2 regions of the Acidovorax sp. FG48 genome follow, and region 2 is predicted to be linked to the other one. Evidence: riboswitches for the same ligand, from Rfam matches in the RefSeq annotation. Region 2 holds a riboswitch; the other holds the start of a gene.
The links. Region 2 has a riboswitch for glycine ahead of ACODSU_RS14570 (D-amino acid dehydrogenase). Riboswitches for the same ligand answer to the same signal wherever they lie in the genome.

Region 1: another riboswitch for glycine. It lies ahead of gcvT (glycine cleavage system aminomethyltransferase GcvT); the one in region 2 lies ahead of ACODSU_RS14570 (D-amino acid dehydrogenase).

The regions. Positions count from the first base shown of each region.
Region 1 is NZ_JBMDJH010000012.1:85,091-94,136, forward strand. It holds gene gcvP (aminomethyl-transferring glycine dehydrogenase) at 1-2,022, opposite strand, end outside; gene gcvH (glycine cleavage system protein GcvH) at 2,137-2,511, opposite strand; gene gcvT (glycine cleavage system aminomethyltransferase GcvT) at 2,593-3,735, opposite strand; glycine riboswitch at 3,783-3,914, opposite strand; glycine riboswitch at 3,928-4,033, opposite strand; gene ACODSU_RS17135 (TRAP transporter large permease) at 4,039-5,316, opposite strand; gene ACODSU_RS17140 (TRAP transporter small permease) at 5,313-5,807, opposite strand; gene ACODSU_RS17145 (TRAP transporter substrate-binding protein) at 5,933-6,904, opposite strand; gene ACODSU_RS17150 (Lrp/AsnC family transcriptional regulator) at 7,353-7,811, shown strand; gene ACODSU_RS17155 (LysR family transcriptional regulator) at 8,066-8,977, shown strand.
Region 2 is NZ_JBMDJH010000009.1:109,001-118,046, reverse strand. It holds gene sorT (SorT family sulfite dehydrogenase catalytic subunit) at 188-1,402, shown strand; gene sorU (SorU family sulfite dehydrogenase c-type cytochrome subunit) at 1,404-1,742, shown strand; gene ACODSU_RS14570 (D-amino acid dehydrogenase) at 1,806-3,122, opposite strand; glycine riboswitch at 3,218-3,329, opposite strand; gene ACODSU_RS14565 (2-keto-4-pentenoate hydratase) at 3,560-4,342, shown strand; gene ACODSU_RS14560 (YXWGXW repeat-containing protein) at 4,385-4,843, opposite strand; gene ACODSU_RS14555 (YXWGXW repeat-containing protein) at 5,000-5,452, opposite strand; gene ACODSU_RS14550 (hypothetical protein) at 5,656-6,057, opposite strand; gene ACODSU_RS14545 (ABC1 kinase family protein) at 6,054-7,385, opposite strand; gene ACODSU_RS14540 (DUF2867 domain-containing protein) at 7,372-7,947, opposite strand; gene ACODSU_RS14535 (TetR/AcrR family transcriptional regulator) at 7,944-8,843, opposite strand.

The DNA of each region.
Region 1 (9,046 bases), on a different contig from region 2:
GGCACACAGCTCTTTCACGCTGGTCTCGAACACGCCGTGCGTGCTGGGGTAGGTGATCATCACGGCGGCCAGGTTGGCGCTGTGTTGTTCGCACTTGGCTTTCAGGTCCACCAGGTCCACGTTGCCATTGGCATCGCAGGCCGTCACCACCACCTGCATGCCCACCATCTGGGCGCTGGCGGGGTTGGTGCCGTGTGCGCTGCTGGGGATCAGGCAGATGTTGCGGTGGCCTTCGCCACGCGACTCGTGGTAGCCCTTGATGGCCAGCAGACCAGCGTATTCGCCTTGCGAGCCTGCGTTGGGCTGCAGGCTGATGCCCGCGTAACCTGTGGCCTGGCACAGCCAGGCGCGCAGCTGCTCGTCCAGCTCCTTGTAGCCCACCAGTTGGTCAGCGGGGGCGAACGGGTGCACGTTGGCAAACTCGGGCCAGGTGATGGGGATCATCTCGCTGGTGGCGTTGAGCTTCATGGTGCACGAGCCCAGCGGGATCATGCTGCGGTCCAGCGCCAGATCCTTGTCGGACAGCTGGCGGATGTAGCGCAGCATGCCCGTTTCGGAACGGTGGGTGTTGAACACCGGGTGCGTGAGATAGCAGCTCTCGCGGCGCAGCTCGGTGGGGATCAGCGGCTCCACGCCCTTTTCAAACGCATCGAAGGTGGGCAGCGCCTGGCCGTCCTTGGCGAAGATCTTCCACAGCAGCTCGATGTCGGCGCGTGTGGTGGTCTCGTCCAGCGAGATGCACAGGTACTCTTCAAAGTAAATTCGCAGGTTGGCGCCCATTTGCACTGCGCGAGCAGCTATGGATTTGGTAGCGGCGCCGGTGTGCAGGCTGAGCGTGTCGAAGGTCGCCTGCTCACGCACTGGGGCGCCCAGCTGCTTCAGGCCCTGGGCCAGGATGGCGGTGTAGGCCGCCACGCGCTGTGCAATGCGCTTGAGGCCTTCAGGGCCGTGGTACACGGCGTACATGCTGGCGATCACAGCGGGCAGTACCTGGGCCGTGCAGATGTTGGAGGTGGCCTTTTCGCGGCGGATGTGCTGTTCGCGCGTTTGCAGGGCCAGGCGATAGGCAGGTTTGCCATGCACATCCACGCTCACACCCACCAGACGGCCAGGCATGGAGCGCTTGAATTCATCGCGGCAGGCCATGTAGGCAGCGTGGGGGCCACCTGCGCCCATGGGCATGCCAAAACGCTGGGTGGTGCCCACCACAATGTCGGCACCTTGTTCGCCGGGTGGCGTGATGAGGGTGAGCGCCAGCAGGTCGGCCGCCACGATGAAGGCAGCTTGCTTGGCATGGGCCTTTTCCACGTCGGCACGCAGGTCGTCAATGCGGCCGCTGGTGGCGGGGTATTGGGCCAGCACGGCAAAGTAGTCGCCGTCCAGCAGGGTGTTCCATTCTTCGGCCGAATTGGCCAGGCGCACTTCCAGGCCCAGGGGCTTGGCGCGGGTCTGGATGACTTCAATGGTCTGCGGGTGGGCGTCGCCCGCCACCACAAACACGTTGCTCTTGCTCTTGACCGAGCGCTTGGCCAGCGTCATGGCCTCGGCGGCGGCGGTGGCTTCGTCCAGCATGGACGAATTGGCAATCGGCATGCCAGTGAGATCGCACACCATGGTCTGGAAGTTGACCAGGGCTTCCATGCGGCCTTGCGAGATTTCGGCCTGGTAGGGGGTGTAGGCGGTGTACCAGGCGGGGTTCTCCAGGATGTTGCGCAGGATGACACCGGGCGTGTGCGTGCCGTAGTAGCCCTGGCCGATGAAGCTCTTGAGCAACTGATTCTTGCCCGCGATGGCCTTGAGTTCTGCCAGTGCTGCCGCTTCTGTGAGCGGCGCTGGCAGGTCCATGCCCCGGCTGCGTGCGATGGAGCGCGGCACGATGGATTCGATGAGCGCACGGCGCGAGGCCTCGCCGATCACCGACAGCATGTGCGCTTCGTCGGCCGCGTCGATGCCGATGTGGCGGGGCAGGAATTCGGTGGCGTTTTCAAGCGCGCCAAGGGGGGTGGCGGATTGCATCAGCATGGGGCAGTCTCGTAGGTCGCAGCGGGTTGGGGGCGGTGCCGGGGAAAGAGCGCGCACGCGGCAGGGCGGCGGGCCGGGCATGGCCCGGCGCCATGCCCTGTAAGTCGGCAGGGATCAGGCGTTCTTGGCGAACTCTGTGTACGTGGCTTCGTCCAGCAGGGCGTCGAGCTGGCTCGCGTCGGCCAGCTTGACCTTGAAGAACCAGCCAGCGCCCAGCGGGTCGCTGTTGGCAAGGGATGGGTCGGCACGCAGGGCTTCGTTCACTTCGACCACTTCGCCAGAGACGGGCATGTACACATCGGCGGCGGCCTTCACGGACTCGACCACACCTGCCACTTCGCCCTGGGCAAAGCTTTTGCCCACTTCGGGCAGGTCTACAAACACCACGTCGCCCAGGGCGTCCTGCGCGTGCACGGTGATGCCCACCACCGAAGCGTTGGCATCAGCGGCGTTGATCCACTCGTGGTCTTTGGAGAATTTGATCGTCATGGGAAGCTCCTCAAGCAAAGGAAAAAAAGTAAAGGAATCTGCAATGTAAGCGGGCGCAGCTTCTGCGCTTCGCTGATGAAATCAGCCGCGGTAGTAATTGGCCGGCACAAACGGCATGGCGCGCACTTCCATGGGCACCGCCTTGCCGCGCACGATGGCGTTGACACGGGTGCCGATGGCTACAAAGGCGGGCGTGACGTAGCCCATGGCCACGGGTTCGTTCACCGTGGGGCCCAGCAGGCCGCTGGTGACTTCGCCGATCTTCTGGCCGTCCGTGCTTTGCAGTTCGGTGTGTTCGCGCACCGGCACGCGCTCGAGCGCCACCAGGCCCACGCGCTTCCGGGGCAGGCTGGAAGGGTTGTCGATCTGTGCGAGCACCTTGTCGGCACCCGGGAAGCCGCCTGCACGCGCGCCACCGGTGCGGCGCACCTTCTGGATGGCCCAGTTCAGCGCGGCTTCGGGGGGTGTGGTGGTGGTGTCGATGTCGTTGCCATACAGGCACAGGCCTGCTTCGAGGCGCAGCGAGTTGCGGGCGCCCAGGCCGATGGGCTTGACTTCAGGCTGGACCAGCAGGGCGCGGGCGAGCGTCTCGGCCTGCGCGGCGGGTACAGAGATTTCAAAGCCGTCTTCGCCGGTGTAGCCGCTGCGGGTCACAAAGCAGTCGCAGCCTGCAATGCTGAACGCGCCACCGGTCATGAACACCAGCTTTTCAACACCGGGCGCCAAGCGGGCTAAGGCGGTGACGGCCTGTGGGCCCTGCAGAGCGAGCAGGGCGTGGTCGGGCATGGGCACCACCTTACAGCGCTGGCCGATGCGGGCCTGGATATGGGCAATGTCGCCCACCTTGCAGGCGCCGTTGACAATGACGAACAAGGTGGGCTCGCCATCCACGATGCCCTGGTTGAAGAACATCAGATCGTCAATGATCGTGCCTTCGTCGGTCAGCAGCAGACCGTAGCGCTGCTTGCCCACGGGCAGGTCGATCACATCCACGGGCATCAGGGTTTCAAACGCTGCGGCAGCGTCGGCGCCGATGAGCTTGAGCTGGCCCATGTGCGACACGTCAAACAGGCCGGCGGCGGTGCGGGTGTGCACATGCTCGGCCATCAGGCCTGCGGGGTACTGCACGGGCATGGAATAGCCTGCAAAAGGCACCATGCGGGCGCCCAGCTCGATGTGCAGGGCGTTCAGGGGCGTGGTGAGCAGGGGGGCGGTGGCTGACATGGCGGACTCCGGGCAAATGGGGGCCGCGACCAGGGTGTGGTCACGGGATTTGCCCTGCTGTCCGCTTTACCTGAGAGATTCACCGCAGCGCCCTGGCTGGCCGTGCGGTTTGCTCCTTCGGTGGATGGCCTGCACACAGTTTCTTTTCTGTGGGGCCACCTCTCTCCAGCAAGGGAACGCCCACATCGCTGCGGGCGGTTGCCAGTCCTTTTGCCTGAGCGTTCGGCTGCTGCCTGCGCCTTCGGCGGTGCTGCGCGTCTTATGGACAAGATGGAGCACTCTCTCCTGACCGGGCGATTCTAACTACTTTGCGTAGACCAGATCCCGAAGTGCCAACGAGATCGATGGCACGTAGGTGATGATCAGCAGGCACACCAGAATCACGCCCACGAACGGCAGCAGGTGCTTGATGATCCGGTCCAGCGAGATTCTGGCCACCGTGCAGGCAGCAAACAGGTTCACTCCGAACGGGGGCGTGATCATGCCCAGCGCCAGGTTCACCACCATGATCAGCCCGAAGTGCACGGGGTCTACGCCAAAGTGCATGGCCACGGGCGCCAGGATGGGGGCCAGCACGATGATCGCCGCACTGGTCTCGATGAACATGCCAATCACGAACAGCGCGGCGTTCACGCCCAGCAGGAACAGGGTCGGGGACTGCAGCACCGCCTCCAGCCACCGGCCGATGGCATCGGGCACGCCTGCACGTGTAATGAGGAATGCAAACAGCCCGGCGTTGGCGATGATGAACATGATCACCGCCGATGAGATGGCCGATTTGCGCAGGATGGCGAACAGGTCCTTGAGCTTGATCTCGCGGTAGATGACGATGCCGACCACCAGCGCGTAGAACACAGCGACGGCTGATGCCTCGGTGGGGGTGAACACGCCGCCATAGATGCCGCCCAGGATGATCACGGGCATCAGCAGCGCCCAGCCCGCCTGCAGCGTGGCCTTGCCAAAAGGCATGCGCCCATCACCGTCGTTTTTGCCCCAGCCCTTGTACTTGCAGTAACCCCACACGAACAACATGAGCGCGCCGCTGATCAGCAGCCCGGGGCCAAAGCCGGCGATGAACAGTTCACCGATCGATACCTCGGCGCTAACCCCGTACAGGATCATCGGAATGGACGGAGGGATGATCACGCCCAGCTCAGCACTGGTGGCCTGCAGCGCGGCGGCGTAGCTGGTGGGGTAGCCATGCTTGATGAGCGCAGGGATCAGGATGGCGCCAATCGCAAACGTGGTGGCGACTGACGAGCCAGACACGGCCGCAAAGATCATGCAGGTCAGCACACAGGTCATGGGCAGGCCGCCCTGCACGCCGCCGACGATGCTCTTGGCAAACTCCACCAGACGGCGCGAGATGCCACCGGTCTCCATCAGGTTGCCCGCGAGGATGAAGAAGGGGATGGCTGCCAGCGGAAACTTGTTGATGGCCCCGAACATCTCCTTGACGGAAATGAGCATGTTCGCGTTGGAGGCCTGGATGCCCAGGATGGAAGCCAAACCGATGGACACGGCCACCGAGACGGTGAGCGCAAAGCACAGCACCATCGTTGAAATCATGACCAAACTCATTGGGCAGTCTCCAGTTCCATACGCAGGGGATCAATGAGGTTGCCAATGATGCCGACGATACAAAAAAGACCACCCACCGGCATGGCCAGGTAAGCCCAAAACATGGACACAGACTCCAGCCCGGCCATGCTCTGTACCCCCCCACGTTGCGCATAGTCCCAGCCATACCAGATGATGATGCCTATGAGGGCCAGTGCCGCCAATGCCACCACCCAGTCCAGCATCCGCTTGATGCGCGGAGGACTCCAGCGGTACAGCACATCCACGCTCACCATCGCGCCCTGGCGAAACGCAGCCGGGATGGCCAGGAACACCATCCAGATCAGGCTGAAGCGGATGAGCACTTCGGTCCATTCGGCGGGCTGCTCCAGCACAAAGCGGGTCACGATCTGGAACATGCCCAGGGCCGCGGCAATCGTCAGCATGGCGCAAGCGCCGAGCATGGCGATGAAGGTGGTCCATCGCTCAAAGGTAAGAAAAGCGTTTTTCATGGGGCGGTGCCAACCATGGGTAGGTAGGAGGTGATCAGAACCAGCGATGGTTCAAGAATAAAAACGCCCGGTAGCGCAATGGCTACGGGCGTTATCAGCTGCAAAGGTAATAGCAGAGACCCAAATTACTTGACGTCGCGGATCTTGTCGATGGCAGCCTTGCCGAACTGCTTTTCAAACTCGGCGTTCACGGGGGCCAGTGCCGCCACAAACTTGGCCTTGTCCACGTTGTCGATCACGGTCATGCCCTTGGCGCGCAGGTCGGCCACGCCCTTGGCGTCGTCTTCGTCCACGCGCGCACGGTTGGCTTTGGTGCCTTCCTTGGCTGCGTCAATGAAAGCCTGCTTGTCGGCTGCCGAGAGCTTGTCGAACGCTGCCTTGTTCATCACGAAGATGCAGGGCGAATACACGTGGCCGGTGAGGGTGAGGTGCTTTTGCACCTGATCGAACTTGGCCGAGATGATGACGGACAGCGGGTTCTCCTGGCCGTCCACGGTGCCTTGTTGCAGCGCCGTGAACACTTCAGGGAAGGCCATGGGCGTGGTGATGATGCCAAAGCCCTTGTAGGCGGCGATGTGCACGGGGTTTTCCATCGTGCGCATCTTCAGGCCCTTCAGGTCACCGGGCTCCTTCACGTCACGCTTGCTGTTGGTCATGTGGCGGAAGCCGTTCTCGGCCCAGGCCAGTGCCTTGAAGCCCTTGGCGTCGAACTTCGACAGCAGATCCTGGCCGATGGGGCCGTCCAGCACTGCGCGTGCATGGGCCTTGTCGCGGAACAGGAAGGGGACATCCAGGATCTTGGTCTCGGGCACAAAGTTGGGCACAGGGCCTGTGGAGCTGAAGGCCAGCTCCTGGGTGCCCAGTTGCACGGCTTCAATCGATTCGCGCTCGCCGCCCAGGGCGCCGTTGTAGAACGTCTGGACCTTGTAGCGGCCCCCCGTGCGTTTTTCGACCTCTTTGGCAAACGTGTCGATGGCTACACCCTGATGGGAGTTCTGGGCCGTCGAGATGCTGATGCGCATGGTGGCCTGCGCAGCAGCGGTGGCCACAAAGCCGAGCGCGAGGCTCAGTCCAACGACGAGTTTGGTCAATTGCATGGTGTCTCCTGTTGATGTTGGGGCAGGGGATGGGGGCACTTTGGCTCCTCGCAGAGCCGCCCCTGGCCTCGGGCAAATTATGGCGGTGCAGCATTGCCGCAGGCATCCGGGTTTGTGCTGGTAAGCGTGCTTATCAACTGGTCCACCCGGCGTTTGCAGTTGCATTGGCGACACCTCCTTGGAGCGGGGCGGCTGAGGTTCGTACGCAGTCCGCATGTCACCCACGGATGGAGGCAGCTATTCAATCTGAGGAGATATCTGGAATGCCAAGGGCCCCGTGCTGGCGGTAACCAGCCGGGGCCTTGTCAATTTGTGCACTCCGGTAAGAGCGCCTTGATGTAAGAAGTATGCGCCGGGTGTTGCAGATGAATTTGCTGAATTTGGCGAATTCTGCTGGATGTGCAGAATAATTTTCTGAATCTGAATGATCTGTTGAATAATTAGGCCGATGGATCGACTGGATAGAAAAATTCTCGCTGTCTTGCAGGCCAACGCTCGCGCCAGCCTGCAAGAGATAGGGCAGGCCGTGGGCCTGAGCCCGTCACCCTGTTGGGGGCGCATCAAAAAGATGGAAGAGGCCGGTGTCATCCAGGGCTACACGGTGCGCATCAATCCTCAGTCCCTTGACCTGGCCGACACGGTGCTGGTGCAGGTCACGCTCGACAGCCATTCGGACAACACGCTCGAAAAATTTGGCGAGACACTGGCCAGCATTCCCGAAGTGATCGAGGCGCACCTGGTCTCCGGTGACTACGACTACCTGCTGCGCATCGTCGTCAAGGACACCCGCGATTACGAGCGCCTGCTGCGCGAGAAGCTGTACAAGATCAAAGGCATACGACACAGTCGCTCCAGCTTTGTGCTGCGGACCTTGAAGAAGGCAGACCTGCCCTTGTTCACCGGGTAGGCCAGTGGTGTGGCGTGACAAGGCGCCGCAGATTCCTTGCAGAAAACTGGCAACGCACTTTTGGCCAGCGCCCCAACTGCGAGCAGTTCTGCGTTGTGACCTTGAAACGCGACGGCACAATGGCTTTTACAGCGCGGTGTCTGCCGGAAAAAGGGCGGGTGGATTCCCACACCGCGCACCATCGCTGTGCGCGCGTCTGGGCAGTGCGCAGAGCTGTTTGAGTAAAAGCACACCCAGCCCTTCCGAAGAACACCATGAACCTGCGTTTTGTCGAAGCCTTCTACTGGGTGGCCTCTCTCAAGAGCGTGACACGCGCTGCCGAGAAGCTGTTTCTGACCCAGTCCGCCATGTCCAGCCGCATCTCCGCGCTCGAAGAAGAGCTGGGCGTGCTGTTGCTGGACCGGCGCGACAAGCATTTCAAACTCACGGTGGCTGGCGCCCGGTTCCTGGTGTATGCCAAGCGCATGCTGGAGCTGCAGCGCCAGCTCAAATCCGAGATGGGATCGGGCGGCCCGCTGGAGGTGTCGATCCGCCTGGGGGCCATCGAATCGGTCTTGCACTCATGGCTCATTCCGTGGGTGGAACAGCTGCGCAAGGACAACCCGTTGCTGGAGCTGGAGTTGACGGTGGAGACCACCCCGGTGTTGCTTGACCAGATCCGCCGCGGCACGCTGGATGCCGTGTTCGCAGCCCTGCCGGCGGCGGCGGATGGCATCCGCAGCCAGGCGGTGACGCCCATGGAGATGGTGTTTGTGGGCAACAGCAAAACGCATCGCAAGCGTCGCTATGCGCTGGAGGATTTTGCAGGCGCTGACATCCTGACTTTCCAGCGTGGCTCGCAGCCGCACGTGTCCCTGCTCGACACGCTGCGCCAGGCCCAGGTTGAGCCGCGTTGCGTGCACACCATCTCGTCGATTTCTGCCATGGTGCAGTTGGTGCAAGGTGGCTTTGGCGTGGCCACGCTGCCGCGTCTGGCAGTGCAGCGCCTGCTGGCGTTCCCTGACTTGCGAGCCCTGGCGTGCGACACGGCATTGCGGCCGCTGCCCATCCACGTGAGCTACCGTGAAGACCCTTCATCGCCCGCCATGGAGGCCGTGGTGCGTTCGGCGCTGGACTTCATCGAACAGCAACAACCCGCGCCAGCCCGCCGCTCTCGCAAGGGCTGAGCCTCCCTCAAAAACGCCTCGGCCCACTCTGCCGGGCGCGCTCGACCTACGCCTTTTTCTCCGGCATTC
Region 2 (9,046 bases):
TATGCCCACGGCCTCCGCACCTGCGTACGAATGTTTCCGATGTTTTGTTTTTGTTACTTCTGCTAACGACGCCGCACGTGCGGTGCGAAGTGCTGCCGCACAGAATGCGGGCTGGCCCGACGCCCTGCGCTTGCGAGGGGAATCGGGGGCGAAAGGTTTTGTTCACCCACTCTTTGGAGACGTTCGCATGAAAGATTCGATGACCCTGCCGCGCCGCCACATGCTGGCCGGAAGTGCTGCCGCCCTGAGCGCGCTGGGCCTGGCCGGATGGACGGGCAGTGCGCGCGCCCAGCAGGCCGCCGCCCCCGCAGCCAAGCCGCTGCCCGCCTATGCAGGGTGGAAGTCGCCGGATGCGCTGATCGTGCACAGCAGCAGCACCCTGGAAACGCGGCGCTCCGCGTTCGGCACCAGCGTCATCACGCCGTCCAACCAGCTGTACGTGCGCAACAACCTGCCCGCGCCCGACGCGGCCATCCTGGACAACCGCGACGCGTGGACGGTGTCCATCGAAGGGGTCAAAAGCCCGCGCAGCCTGACCCTGGCCGAGCTCAAGACGCTGGGCGTGGAGACCGTGGCCACCGTGTTGCAGTGCTCGGGCAACGGCCGGGGCTTTTTCCCCAGCAAGCCCAGTGGCACCCCCTGGTCGGTGGGTGCTGCAGGCTGTGTGGTCTGGAGCGGTGTGCCGCTGCGCAACGTGGTGGCGGCCCTCGGCGGGCTGGCCGATGGCGCGACCTACCTGACCGGCACAGGCGGCGAGAAGCTGCCCGAGGGGGTGGACCCGCTGTCGGTGCTGGTGGAGCGCTCGGTGCCCGTGAAGGCGATGGACGATGCGCTGCTGGCCTGGGAGATGAATGGCGAGCCGCTGTCGCTGGCACATGGCGGCCCGCTGCGACTGGTGGTGCCCGGCTACCAGGGCGTGAACAACATCAAGTACGTCAAGCGCGTGGCCTTCACCAGCGCGCAGTCGCAGGCCCGCATCATGTCGCATGGCTACCGCATGTCGCCGCCCGGCAGCAAGGCCAGCCCCGACCAGCCTTCGGTGTGGGAGATGGGCGTGAAGTCCTGGATCAACGGCCCCTTGGCCGACAAGGGCCCCCTCAAGCCCGGCCAGGTGCAGGTGCATGGCGTGGCCTTTGGCGGCACGCGCGGAATCAAGGGCGTGGAGGTGTCGGCCGACGGCGGCAAGACCTGGCAGGCGGCCAAGCTCATCGGCCCCGACCTGGGCCCCTTTGCCTGGCGGCAGTTTGCGCTGCCCGTGCGCCTGGAGGCGGGCACCCATGTGTTGGCCAGCCGCGCCACCGACACGGCAGGCAATGTGCAGGCCGAGCAGCGCGAGGAAAACCTGGGCGGCTACAACAACGCCAGCTGGCGCGACCACGCCGTCACCGTGACCGTGGCCTGAGATGGGTGGGAGCAACGGAGCGCGTCGCCTTGCCGCGGCGCTGTGGGCAGCTGGCGCCTGTGCGTCGGCTGCGGCCGCCGACCCGGCCGAACTGGCGCGCGGCAAGGAGCTGTTCACCAAGATCCAGCCCGCCTGCGCCGTGTGCCACACGCTGCAGGCTGCGGGTGCTGAAGGTCAGGTCGGACCGGTGCTGGATGAGTTGAAGCCCGACGCGGGCCGCGTGTTGCGCGCGCTCAAGGCGGGCATCGGTGTAATGCCCTCGTATGCCGAGCGCATGAGCGAGAAGGACATGTTGGCCGTGGCGCAGTTTGTGGCGCACGCCACGGGCGCGGCCAAGTAGGCGCAGCCTTTCGCACCGGTTGCAGCGTGGCCTCGCTGCAACCGCCTGCAACCGCGCGCTGCCTCAGGCCGCCGTGCGCGACGGCACCAGCGCCGCCCCGGCTGCGCGCCCTTGCAGCCCCTGGAACGCAAAGTCCACCTCGGGCACGCGGCCACTCACGATGTCGGCCAGCGCCTTGCCCGAGCCGCAGGCGTGCGTCCAGCCCAGCGTGCCGTGGCCGGTGTTGAGGAACAAATTGCCCACTTTGGTCTTGCCGATCAGCGGCACGTTGCTGGGCGTGGCGGGGCGCAGGCCGCTCCAGAACTGCGCCTGGGTGGTGTCGCCGGCGCCGGGGAAGAGCTGCTCCACCCGCCGCACGATGGCCTCGCAGCGCACCTGGTTCAGGTGGCGGTCGTAGCCATTCAATTCCGCCGTGCCCGCAATGCGCAGGCGGTCGCCCCGCTCGCTGGTGTAGCGTGAGAACACGAGCTTGAACTCGTCGTCCGTCAGGCTCACCTGGTGTGCCTTGCTGGCGTCCTTGACCGGCATCGTCACCGAGTAGCCCTTGGCCGGGTAGATGGGCAGCTGGATGCCCAGCGGCTGCGCCAGCAGCGGGCTGAACGAGCCCATGGCCAGCACAAACGCATCGCCGCGCACGCGCTCGAAGCGGCCTTCGGCATTGGTCACTTCGACATGGTCGATACGGCCGCCCACCTCGCGCAGTGCGGTGATGTGGTGGCCCATGCGGAACTGCACGCCCGCCGCCTCGCACAGCTTGGCCAGCTCGCGCGTGAACTGGTTGGCGTCGCCGGATTCATCTTCGGCCGTGTAGGTGGCGCCTGCGAGCTGCGGGCGGATGTGGGCCAGCGCGGGCTCGATGCGCACGGCCTCGTCAGCACTGATCACCTGGCGCTCGCAGCCCAGCGCGCGCATCTGCTCGGCCGGGGCCAGCGCGCCGTCGAATTCTTTTTGGTTGGTATAGAAGTGCAGGATGCCCTGTGTGCGCTGGTCGTACTGGATGCCAGTGGCCGCGCGCAGCTGCTGCAGCGTGTCGCGGCTGTAGGTGCCCAGGCGCACGATCTGTTCGATGTTGTGGCGCGTGCGTGCGGGCGTGCAGTTGCGCAGGAAGGACAGGCCCCACAGCCACTGGCGCATGTCGGCGCGCAGGCGGAAGAGCAAGGGCGCATCTTCCTTGCCCAGCCATTGCAGCACCTTGAGCGGCGCATTGGGGTTGGCCCAGGGCTCGGCGTGGCTCACCGAGATCTGGCCGCCGTTGGCAAAGCTGGTTTCGGCGCCGGGCGTGCCCTGGCGGTCGATGACGGTCACTTCGTGACCCAGTTGCGAGAGGAAATAAGCCGAAGTCACGCCGAGCAAGCCGGCGCCCAAAACGATCACGCGCATGATTTTCAAAGCCTTTCTGGGCTCTGGCGCTAGAAAAACATGCGCTGGCAGCTATGAATTCAATAGCGTGCAGCTGGCGCATGAATGCCCTAGCTGCCGCTCCCCCTGTCCTTGGTACCTGAGAGATTCACCGCTACCCACCCGGGCTGCGGCTTGCTCCTTCGGTGCGCTTCGCGTTGCGCGAGGCGGCTCTCCAGACGGCTTTGATGAATGGTGCAGTACGGGACCTGAGCGTGTATGGGAGTTTGCGCCTTCGGTGCAGCGGTGGCCTGTGCCTGCCGTGCTCTCCTGCGAGGCCGATTCTAGGGGGCAAGCCTGTGCGCCGGATCAACTCCGGCGGCTAATGGGGCGCAATCGTTGCTGATGCAGCGGGGCGGGGCCGATGGGGGAAGGTGCCGATAATCCCGCCGACCCCTTGCACCACGGAGAGTTTTGTCATGTCCCCCACCGCTTTGGACCCTGCCGCCAGCGCCGCCGTCATCACCCAGGCCCGGGAAGTGCGCACGCCCCGCCCGTTGGACTTTCCCGCAGGGCTGCGCCCGCGGGATGCCTCCGAGGCCTATGCCGTGCAAGACGCGGTGGTGCGTGCACGCGGGCACATCGCTGGCTGGAAGGTCGGGGCTGCGTCGCCCCAGGCGCAACCGGCACGCGCTGCACTCACCCGCGATTCGGTGTGGGTGGCTGCAGCGGGCGAGCCCGTGTTGCTGGCTGCATCTGGTTTTGCCGTGATGGGGGTGGAGGCGGAATGGGTCTACGAACTGGGGGCCGACCTGCCCGCCCGCGCCACCCCCTACAGCGCCGCCGAAGTGCTGGCGGCCGTGGCGTCGGTGCGGGCCGCCATCGAGGTGTGCGACACGCGCTTTGCTGCCTGGGCGCAGCAGGGCGAGTGGAGCCGCCTGGCCGACCAGGCATGCCACGGAGCGCTGATTGTGGGGACTGGCACCGACGAAGTGGCCACCGCACAGCCCCTGGCGCAAGCGGTGACTTTGTCGGTAAACGGGGCCGTGGCCGTGCAACATGCCACCTGGGGCAACCCGGCGGGCGACCCGCTGCGCCTGCTGGTGTGGCTGGCCAACGAAGGCGCGCGCAGCCTGGGTGGACTGCGCGCGGGGCACTGGGTCACCACCGGGTCATGCACCGGCACCGTGCTGGTGGCGCCGGGGGCCGAGGTGGTGGCCGACTTTCCCGGGCTGGGGCAGGCGGTGTTGCACCTGCCATAAAGGCACAGGGCCTGGCGCCCTGGCTAGCCAGCGGAGCGTCGATCAGTTGCGGCGTGGGTTGTCCGGCTGGTGGTCGCGGCGGTTGGGCACGCCGTCGCCGTCACGGTCGCGGTCATTGCGGTTGGCAATGCCGTCGCCATCGCGGTCCCAACCGCCCCGGTGCAGCTCCCAGCGCCCGTCGCGCTGCTCCCACTGGGGGGTGCGATAGCGGTAGCCTGGCCGCACCTTTTCAAAGTGGCCTGCCACCCATACATGGCGGTGGCCCCGCCAGTCCCAGTAGCCAGGCACCCACACCTGTCCCTTGCGGGCGTGTGGAACGGCTTCGCGGCGGGGTGGCGGGGGTGCCGGAATGACGATGCCCTGCTGCGGGCCCGACTGCACGATGACAGTGGCTTGCGTGGCGGCCTGTGCCGGTGTGATGGCCCCTGTCAGCGCCGTCAGCGTTGTCACGGACAGGGCCGCTGCGGTGAAGGTGTTGCGCAAGAAAGTGGCGTGGGTCATGGTGAACTCCTTGTCGTGTCTGGCCGACCGCAGGCACTGCCTGCGTCGGGCCGGGTGTTGCGTCTGTGGCCTCATCGTGGCCGGTGGGTGGTGGGGCGTCTGTCAGCCGGGCTGCCCATTGCATGTCGGCCCGCGCAGCGGTCCCACCAAGGGGGATCAGCGGCGGTACGGGTTGTCCGGGCGCTGGTCGTAGCGGTTGGGCACGCCGTCTCCGTCACGGTCCCGGTCGCGGCGGTTGGGGATGCCATCGCCATCACGGTCCCAGCCGCCGGGCTGCATGTTCCAGCGACCGCCATGTTCTACCCAGCGGGGCTCGCGGTAGTGGTAGCCGGGGCGGGCCTTCACCCAGTAGCCCTGCATCCACACGTGGCGGTGGCCACGCCATTCCCAGTGGCCGGGCACCCACACCATGCCGCGGCGCGGGTGCGGCGCCACCTCGTAGCGGGGTGGGGGCGGCGCCTGGTACTGCACGCGCACCGGGGCGGGTTGCTGGTAGACAGGCGTACCTGCCTGGATGACAACGGTGGCGCTGGTCTGCGCCTGCGCCGCGCTCGCGGCGCCCAGCGACAGCAGGGCGATGGACACAGCGGCAAGTGCTTTGCGGGCCATAAGGTTCTCCTCAGATGTGATTCCTTGCGGAACCGGAGACTTCATGGTGCGCACGCTGCGTCAAGCCGGTGTAGTCCCATTGCGAAGCTTTGTGAAGTTGTGTTGCCGACTTCGGAGGCAAACGGTTGCCGTGTGATTTTTGTCACGCCTGCTCAGGCGTCCGGCGTCGGCGTCCCCCATCCATCCGCCCGCGATGGCTTGCTTCAGCGCCACCACACCAGCGTCGCAATCACCAGCAACGCGCACCACGCCGGGTGTCTGCCGTGCGTGGCAAAGAACACCAGCATGCCACTGGCCAGGGTGGCAATGCCCACGGCGTCGGCGGCCCAGGCGCCCAGGGCCGCGTCCCAAGGCGCGGTGCCCAGGCGCCAGAGCAGGGCGCTCAACGCCCAGCTCAGCACCGAGGCCACATGCCAGGTGCCCCACAGGATGCGCAGGTGCGGGGTATGCAGCACCTGCCGCGCAGTGCCGGACTCCAGGCGCCCCGCCGTTTGGTGCCCCTGCGTGCGCAGGCTGCGAAACAGCAGAAGCTCCCCCAGCACCGAATGGGCCACACCCACCAGGGCCAGCCCGGCTGCCGCCAGGGTCAGCGCCGTGTTGGTCATGGGTGAATGGCCAGCGCCCCGTGGGCCCGGGTGTGCACGCGGGCACCCAGCCGCGTCAGCAGGTGCATCAGCCCCATCCACATGCGTTCGAACGCGGGCATCTCGCCGGGGATCTGGGCGAGGTGCTGGCCCAGCACGCGCTGGTGCTGGCCGGGGGTGATGGGCGGCGGTGTCTTGGTGCCAAAGTCAAACACCGGCTGGGTGAAGGGCTCCATCTGCCAGGCCTGCATCTCGGCCAGTGCGGGGGCGAGTTCGCTGGTGTAGGCCTGCACGGTCAGGTCCTTGCGCAAGAGCCCCAGCGCCTGGTAGGCCTGCAGCACCTGCGCGTTGTGCGCGGGGTCGGCGGGAGCGCGCAGCAGGGCCGACCACGCCTGCACCACCTGCGCTCGGAATGCGCTGGGCAGGGCACGCGTGCAGCCAAAGTCGAGCACGCCCACCGTGCCATCGGGCGCGAACAGAAAGTTGCCCGGGTGCGGGTCGGCATGCACCCGCCCCAGCACAAAAATGCAGTGCATGAACCAGTCCCACAGGTGCTGCCCGGCCTGGTCGCGCAGTGCCTGCGGTGGCTGTGTGGCCAGCCAGGCTTGCAACGGCAGCCCGGGCACAAACTGCTGCGTGAGCACCTGGGCGCGCGTGTGCGAGAGGATGGGCTGCGCCATCACCACGCCCGGCTGCGCGGCGTGCTGGGCAAACCATTGCAGCTGTTCGGCCTCTTGCATGTAGTCCACCTCGCGCAGCAGGGTGGCCTCGATCTCGGTCATCACGCTGTCCAGCACGGCATCGGTGGGCAGCGGCATGTCGGTGTGGGCCAGGGCGCGCAGCGCGGCGCGCATCAGCTGCATGTCGCTGGCAATGGTGGCGGCAATGCCGGGGTACTGCACCTTGACAGCCACCGTGCCGTGGCCGGCCAGCTGTGCGCGGTGCACCTGGCCCAGGCTGGCGGCGGCAAACGCGGTGGGCTCGAACTGGTCAAACAGCGCCTCCGGCTCCTGCCCGAAGGCCTGGCGGAACACGCGGCCCACCAGCGCGCGGTTGAGCGGCGGGGCCTGGTGGTGGGCGCGTGCCAGTTCGCTGCGCACGCCGTCGGGCAGCAGGCCCGGGTGCATGCTGAGCAACTGCGACACCTTGAGCGCCGAGCCCCGCAGCTGCCCCAGCGCGCCAAACAAAATGCGGCCCAGCGCGGCCTCGTGCTCGGCCTGTGCCTGGGCCGAGCGCTTGCGCGTGCGGTGTCCCAGCTCCGCCATGCCGATGCGCGCTGCCGCCAGCCCCGTGATGGCACTGCGGGCCAGCTTGCCGGTGCGGGGTGCTTCCGCCTCAGTTTTGGCCATGGTCTGCCAGGCGCTGCGCCGTGCCGCGCGCTATGACACGGTGGATGGGCGTGATCACCGCCATGTAGGCATGGCCGAGTGTGTTGTGGATGTGCACCACCGTGCTCAGCACCACGCGGGGCGTGGCGCCAGGGGCGGCGGGCTGTTTGCAGATGGACACCTGCACGTCCAGGTGCTTGTCGTCCTGGCCCATCACCACTTCGGTGTCGCTCAGGTGCCGGATGTGGAAGATGCCGACGCGGTCGCCCACGCGGTAGCTGCGCGCGTCGCGCAGGGATCGGCCGCTGGCAGGCGGGTGGCCGTCGTCCAGCTGGCCCAGGTCCTTCAGGCCCACCAGACGGACGGCCTTGTTGCGCACGAACATGAGGGCGCGCGTCCACGCCGGGGTGCGGGCCGCCACGTCCAGCCACGACTGCAGGGCTGAGCGCGCGGGGTGCCGGTCGGCCACTTCGTAGGCATCAAAAAAATCGGCCCCGGGCAGCGTGGCGTGGATGGCCGTGCCGGGCGGCACCTGGGTTGCGCGCGCGGTGGTGGGGGCGGTGAGGGCAGAGGACGCATTCATGGGGCGCTCTTTCTTTTGCGGGGCGTGGCGGGGCGCGGGGCGGTGGGGGCCTCCGTGAGGCCGGTGGCCGCCCGGGGTTTGCGGAGTGCACGCGCAGGCTGCGCAGTTTTGGGGGCGAGGCCTTCGGCCGCTGCCTTACCGGCAGGGGGTTGCGATGCCCTTGCTGCGGGCGCGCTGGCCATGGCCTGCTGGGCCATGTGCAGCATGCCCATCAGGCCGCTGCCGTGTTGCACCATGCGGGCCATCTGGCTGCGCAGCACAAAGCCACCCAGTTGCAGCACGCGGTTGACCAGCCCGCCGCGCAGCGCCTGCACCAGCACACCCAGCGACAGGTCCACCAGCTGCGTGGTGTCGGCAAATTCGTCGGAGGTGTCCGCCAGCCAGTAGCTCACCACACCCGCCAGGTAGTCGGTGTAGAGGCTGCCCGCCAGGCCCTTGAAGTCGCAGGGCTCGATCTCGCTGCTGGCCTCGGCGGCTTCCAGAAAGCCCGCCACCGCATCGCGCAGGCTTTGGCGCGCGGCCAGCGGCTCGGCCAGCATCGACAGCGGTGAGCGCCGCGCCAGGCCGCGCACCTGGGCCACAAACTCGCGGTCGGCCAGCAGGCGCTCCAGTACGGCATCGGTCAGGCGCTGCAGCTTTTCTTGCAGGCCGTAGCCCGCAAAGCCCGGCGTCTGCAGCGTGTCGGCCAGCGCCTGGTGGGCCACGTCGTCCAGGTAGCCCAGCACGATGCGGTCCTTGGTCGGAAAGTATTTGTAGATCGTGGCGTCGCCAATGCCGGCGGCCCGCGCGATGTCTTTCATCGTCGTGCCGTCAAAGCCCTGGCGGGTCATGAGATCCACCGCGCTGGCCACGATCTGGCGGCGCGTGGCGTCTTGCTGCTGGCGGGTGGTTTTCATTTGACTATTCTTAAATTGACTGAATTTGCAATTTAAAGAATAGTTATTTCTGTTTGTGGCGTCAAGCCACCTCTTGGCAGGCGCAAGCAGGGGTCTTGAGGTGTTTTTAGCCTCAAGCGAGGGTATTTCATGCGCCGATAGCTATCAAAAGGATAGTGATTAGAGGCTGGTTCATGACCCTGCGGCCAGTCCCCGCACCTGTG